Regions from separate parts of the Bacillus sp. D386 genome, predicted to be linked through region 2. Evidence: riboswitches for the same ligand, from Rfam matches in the RefSeq annotation. Region 2 holds a riboswitch; the other holds the start of a gene.
What was found. A riboswitch is a leader RNA that binds a small molecule or an ion and turns the genes downstream of it on or off. The one in region 2 is predicted to bind glycine.
Positions count from the first base shown of each region.

Region 1 (3,429 bases), on a different contig from region 2:
TCCATGGCATTTGGGTATATTGGTTTGCGCTATATTGAATTGTCTATCGCCTCACCAATACAGAATTCCTCAGGTGTCGTAACAAGCATTCTGCTCTTCATCTTTTTCACTCATGAGCTAAGTATCATTGAAGTACTTGGGATTATCATCATCACTCTTGGGATTGTGGGGATAGCCGTTCTGGAAAAAAGAGCAGAAGATGAAGCTCGTCGACTGAATTCTGAGCATATCGATAAAAAATACCAAATTGGTTTCTTGGCTATTATCTTCCCAATTTTATATTGCATTATTGATGGACTTGCTACATTTGCGGATGCCATCTATCTGGATGAATTGAATTTAATCAGCGAAAATTCAGCTTTGCTTGCGTATGAATATACCTTTTTCCTATGCGCTGCCGTATGTTTTATCTATCTTCGCTTTATTAAGAAGGAATCCTTCCATGTATTTAAAGAGCGCGATAAAGGGATAGCTGCTATTTTGGAAACGATTGGTCAATTTTTCTACGTATTTGCCATGGCATCAGGCTATGCAATTATCGCAGCACCATTGATTGCTTCTTACAGTATCTTTTCAATTATCCTGTCACGAATCTTCCTAAAAGAGAAGCTGACTAAAAAACAATACATGATCATCGCAGTTGTTATCTTCGGTATTATCCTGCTGGGGATAGCGGATGAACTCTAAATTTGAATTTGCCTTTTAATAATGTAGATTAAAGACCAAATCCCTTATGGATTTGGTCTTTTTTTCAGAATGAATTGTGCTACTGCTAAGATAAACATGAAAAAGAGAGCTTTCGATTCTGGCCTTCCCCTTAACCTCACTGCCATGCTTATATATCTGAAGGAATACTCCTCAAGATGTTTAAATTAGTAAACAAAAAAAGAGAGAGACCTAGTACCTTTCTTTACTATTTAATACTTATTGTAATGGTTTATCAGAACTGAAGCTTGTTTAGTATCATTAATTGATTGTTCAAAAGCATATGGGTTAAATATATTTCAAGTAAATCTTGGTCTCTTCCATATGCTTCAACAAATCATTTAATTACATGTACTTAGTTTGACAACATAATAATTTAGTGATAGCATTTTTTCCATAACATTTTTTCAGAATTATGTTAATAAGGTAACATACTCTGATAATTGATAATTTAATATAGCACGCTTTGATCGCTGTGGATAAAACTATGGCGGGAGCAGCTTCTGGAGAGACTGTATTTATACAGCGCCGAAGGATTCACAATCTCAGGCAAAAGGACAGAATGGTAACGATTTTTGTTATTCTTGCCCTTTTAGAGATTGGAGACAACCAATCTCTTTTTTTATTTTCCAATATCAATAGTGAGGTGAGACATAGTATCTAAATCAAGCGAGAAAAATGATAAATATCTATTTTACTAGGTGCCTGTTTTAGACATCTAAGATTAAACGGGGGCATGCAACTTGGCTAAGCAAGAGTTAAAAAGGGATTTAAAAAATCGTCATGTACAATTAATAGCAATTGGGGGCACAATTGGAACCGGCTTATTTTTAGGCTCCGGAAAATCCATTCATTTAGCCGGTCCATCCATCTTATTTTCTTATCTGATTATCGGAGTAGCTCTATTTTTTGTTATGAGAGCACTGGGTGAATTACTTTTATCCAATACAAATCATACATCATTTATCGATTTCGCAGCTGAATATTTGGGTCCATGGGCTGGATTTGTGACTGGCTGGACGTATTGGTTCTGCTGGATTATGACAGCCATGGCTGATATTATCGCTGTTGGTTTATATACACAATACTGGTTTGATATCCCGCAATGGGTGCCTGCCATCATCTGTTTAGTAATTCTATTAGGATTAAATCTATTAACCGTCAAACTGTTTGGTGAGTTGGAATTCTGGTTTGCGATTATTAAAGTCGTCACTATTGTTGCACTAATTGTCGTAGGAATCGTACTGCTTGTGATTGGATTTGAAACAGATAGCGGAACTGTTTCTGTTTCTAACCTTTGGAATCATGGCGGCATGTTCCCGAATGGAATATCAGGGTTCTTACTATCACTGCAAATGGTTGTCTTCTCCTTCGTCGGAGTTGAACTTATTGGTGTATCTGCTGCTGAAACAGCTAATCCACGAAAAAACATTCCATCTGCTATCAACAAAATACCGGTACGGATTTTACTGTTTTATGTAGGTGCCTTATTTGTTATTTTATGCATCAATCCTTGGGATCAATTAAGTGCGACAAGCAGCCCATTTGTAGGTGTCTTCGCCTTAATCGGGATTCCAATGGCGGCAGGTATTATCAACTTTGTTGTATTAACATCGGCAGCCTCTGCTGCAAACAGCGGTTTATTCTCAACCAGCCGGATAATGTACAACTTAAGCAATCATAATGAAGCACCAAAAAAACTTGGCAAATTAAATAAACACCATGTACCGAGCAATGCATTATTAACTTCTACTATTGTAGTTTCTGTCGGTGCACTGCTTAGCAAGCTGATACCAGAGCAGGCCTTTACAATCGTCACAACAATCAGCGCCATCTGTTTCATTTGGGTATGGAGCATTATTTTAATCTCGCATATCAAATATGTAAAAACAAGACCTGATTTAAGAGCTAAATCTACATTCAAAGCTCCATTAACACCAGCTATAAATTATGTAATCCTAGGTATGTTTGCTTTCATACTGATTGTAATGCTCATTGCTGCGGAAACACGCTTAGCAATGCTGCTTACACCATTATGGTTTGTCTTATTGTTCATTTTATATAACTATCATAAAAAGAAGAGATTATGATAATAGAGCAAAAGCAAAAATAATAATGCACTCCAGTTGTTAGATTACACTTAACAATTGGAGTGCATTTTTTTCTATAGTATTCTATGGTTGAATGAAAACTTAGTACAGCTCGGTACCGAATTGAGCAAAATAGTTTCAATAAACTATTTCCTTTATTTATGATTCTCAAGTTGCTCTTTCTTCTGAGGTATTTTTACTGTGAAAGGCTCAAGCTCCACTGTATCTAAAAATGAGTTAAAATCAAATTGCAGAATGGCATGATCCATTTCAAAATTGGTGATTTTTTGAACCATATCCCCTTCATACACAACTTCTCCACTTAAATCAAATACTGATTGAAAATGCATTGTATCTTTATTAAGGACTTCAACATGATTCCGATGTATATAAAATGGCCAATCATCATCCAAATCAATCCGTGGGTCTATTATATTAAACTGATAACCTAAATTATGCAGTAAACGATCATAGTTCTCTCCCTTAAGACTCTTAGGAAATCCAAGTACTTGATAATCAACAATCAATTTATCCTGCTCATGTTTAATACTGTTAACTCGGATTGCCTTATTTGAACGTTGACTTTCCAATGTAAAGGAAGTACCGGTCGCTAAATCCTTCTCCGCTAAAGGTT
Region 1 is NZ_VEMV01000006.1:124,067-127,495, forward strand. Features, by position in the region: gene FHY45_RS17930 (DMT family transporter) at 1-687, shown strand, start outside; glycine riboswitch at 1,199-1,276, shown strand; gene FHY45_RS17935 (amino acid permease) at 1,449-2,795, shown strand; gene FHY45_RS17940 (DUF4179 domain-containing protein) at 2,951-3,429, opposite strand, start outside.
Region 1: it holds a riboswitch for glycine, as region 2 does, so the genes downstream of both, FHY45_RS17935 (amino acid permease) here and gcvT (glycine cleavage system aminomethyltransferase GcvT) in region 2, are expected to answer to the same signal.

Region 2 (3,429 bases):
AGTAATAAAACCAGCTACCTCATCAGTCATCATACCCGCCAATTGTTCTGTATCCGTCACTCCATTTTTACAGGGGACAACTTCAAGCTCAAGATATTGGCCTTTTGCATAAGTGGATAAAACAGCCCGTGATTCCGGGTGCACTGTCTCTGAAACAAGCAGTTTCTTACGACGTGTATGTCCTGCTGAGAGCATGGCTGCCTCGGCCAGAGCAGTTCCCCCATCATACATGGAGGAGTTCGCCACATCCATTCCGGTCAGTTCACAAATCATCGTTTGAAATTCAAAAATAGCCTGCAATTCTCCCTGGGAAATCTCCGGTTGATACGGTGTATAAGCGGTATAAAACTCTGATCTTGAGATAACGTGATCAACGATGACTGGCATGTAATGGTCATATACTCCCGCTCCAAGAAAAGAACTATGGGTCCTGAGATTGGCATTTTTCTCGGCCAGCTCAGTTAATTCTTTCAGAAGTGCTGATTCAGACTTTGCTTTTTTTAGCTTGTATTCACCCTTAAACCTTACTTTTTCAGGTATATCAGAAAATAAGTCATCGATTGATTCTACACCAATCGCTGTTAACATCTGTTCAGTATCCTGCTCTGTCATTGGTAAATAACGATGCTTCATTTTTTTACTCCTCCTGCCTGAGTGCGTTTATAAAATGGAGTACTAACAATTTTCGCCTTTAATCTTTTTCCCCGTATCTCAACCTCGACTACCTCATCAAGGTTAGCGAATTCTACATTAATCAGGACAAGGCCTACGTTTTTCTTTAAGGTTGGGGATTGTGTTCCAGTGGTCACTTCCCCGATGTTTTCATCCTTAACGAAAACCGGGTACCCATGTCTCGGAATACCGCGGTCAATCATTTCGATTCCGACAAGCTTTCTAGGGGCGCTATTTTCCTTCTGTTCCTTTAAAACTTCCTTACCAATAAAATGTTCTTTATCGGTTTTTACAGCGAACCCAATCCCCGCTTCGATAGGTGTAATCTCTGGAGATAACTCTTGGCCATATAAAGGAAGTTTTGCTTCAAACCGAAGCGTATCTCTTGCCCCAAGTCCACATGGAACCAATCCCTTATCCTTACCGAATTCTAAAAGATCTTTCCAAAGCTTCACTGTATCTTCGCTCTTACAGTACAATTCAAATCCATCTTCACCGGTGTAGCCAGTTCTTGAAACAAGTACACTAATGCCATTTATCATGACATCTTCACGAAAAGCAAAGAAACCAATGGTATTGAGATCTACTTCCTCTGCAAGGTTCTGTAATATATCAGCTGCAAGCGGTCCCTGTAATGCCAATTGCCCTATTTGTTCCGATATATTTTTTAGTTCTACATCTTCGCTCGCATGCTTTTTTAACCACTCAAAATCTTTATCAATATTAGATGCGTTCACAACTAACAAATAATCATCTTCACCTTTTTTATAAATAATCAGGTCATCAACCGTTCCGCCATTCTCATAGCACATAGCAGTATACTGTGCCCGGCCCGTTTTCAGCTTACTGACATCGTTGGTCATCATCAGCTGCAAAAATGGTAAAGACCCAGCACCCTTAATCATGAATTCGCCCATATGTGATACATCAAAGAGGCCTGCTTTTGTACGCACTGATTCATGCTCCTGTTTAATGCCCGAAAATTGGACAGGCAATTCCCAGCCGCCAAAATCAATTGTTTTTCCTCCGTACTCCCTGTACACACTGATCAGCGGAGTCTGCTTTAATTCTCCCATCCTTACCCTCCTAAAATATTCGTTTTATACGGATTCTCTTGCTTGTTATGCCATTTAAATGATTGCTTGTTAACTTATTAAGTAAAACGCCGCTTTTCCACATTTGACCGAAGCGATATATCCTTCAGCGATCCACGAAAAAAAGGACAGAAACCTCCCTTATTAGGGGGGCTCTGTCCTGATACCTGAAAGTTTACCGCCGGGTAACGTACTTCGGCGTTTCCTCTTGGGTGGCTTCACAATAAAGGAAGCGCTCTCCAGAGATGCGTCCAGCAAGAGTCTCTGTACCTGAGAGATTCATGGATTCACCATTTGCTCCTTCGGTGCCGCAAATACGGTCTCTCCCCTTGCCTTCATTCGCTCATATAATTATGTAAATTGGTCATACTAAACAAAAAGCAAGAGATAAGCCGTTTTCTAAATAGTCTTACATTTATATCCTACCATCAACAATTATCAGGTGGCAACATTTACGTTATCTCGATGAATGATTGGAAACTAAAAAAATATCAGTAACACCTCAGCTTTATTGGGGCAAAAAAATTGTTTAGGCGTCACTGAATAAATTCCTTATAATTTTCTGCCATCCGCATAAAGCATTTAATCAGATTTTAGCCGGAGATTAAACTCCTACTATTGTTTAGAAATTAATGACACCACCTATACCTATATAAGGTAAGAGAATTCTATTGAATTTAGTTAAATTACAATCAAGCATTTATCTAACTAGCTTAAATAAAGAAAGTTGGGATTCACATTGAGTTTAACACCAAAGGTCTATTTTGATGAAGATTGGGAAAAGGAGCTTGAGGAAAAGATTATGGAGGATGGCCCCTGGTGCAGCTACTCCCTTTTTAAACTCGGATTGGATGCCGAAAAGCATAATCTGATTCCAGATTTCAACGGCCTCCTTGCACCAAAGCATTTATCAGGATTTACACCTTTAACCCATCAGCTCGAAGCTGCTACCGAAGTCATTGAAAGAATGAATGGTAAAGCCATATTAGCTGATGAAGTAGGTCTTGGTAAAACAATAGAGGCCGGTCTGATCTTAAAGGAATATATGATTCGGGGCCTGGCAAGCAAAATACTAATACTAGTCCCAGCCTCTCTCGTATCTCAATGGGCACAGGAGCTTAATCAGAAGTTTCACATACCAGCTGTCATATACAGAAAGGGGTATGGGTGGGATTCTGAATGTATAATCACTTCCATAGATACTGCTAAACGAGAGCCTCATCGTTCTGCCATACTCGAACAAACCTATGACATTGTCATCATAGATGAGGCTCACAAGTTAAAAAACAATAAAACCAAAAACTATGAGTTTGTACAAAAAGTCCAGAGAAAGTTCTGTCTACTGTTAACGGCAACCCCTATTCAAAACAAGCTAGAAGAAATTTTTTATCTTGTATCATTGCTTAAGCCAGGGCATTTAGGAAGCTATGCCAAATTTAATGAACGCTTTTCTGCTAAGAAACGTTCATTAAAGGATGATGCTTATTTAAAAGAATTGGTTAATATGGTGATGATTCGAAATAAACGCCAGGATACCGGCATTGAGTGGACAAAAAGAAAGGTTGAAACAATTTTTATAGATTTCACCGAAAAGGAACAGGATCTATATGATGGAGTTTCTTCATTTAGGAAAGAATTGCCGGAGGGTATCGGGAGTACATTT
Region 2 is NZ_VEMV01000005.1:279,969-283,397, forward strand. Features, by position in the region: gene gcvPA (aminomethyl-transferring glycine dehydrogenase subunit GcvPA) at 1-633, opposite strand, end outside; gene gcvT (glycine cleavage system aminomethyltransferase GcvT) at 630-1,748, opposite strand; glycine riboswitch at 1,920-2,011, opposite strand; glycine riboswitch at 2,015-2,105, opposite strand; gene FHY45_RS16290 (DEAD/DEAH box helicase) at 2,569-3,429, shown strand, end outside.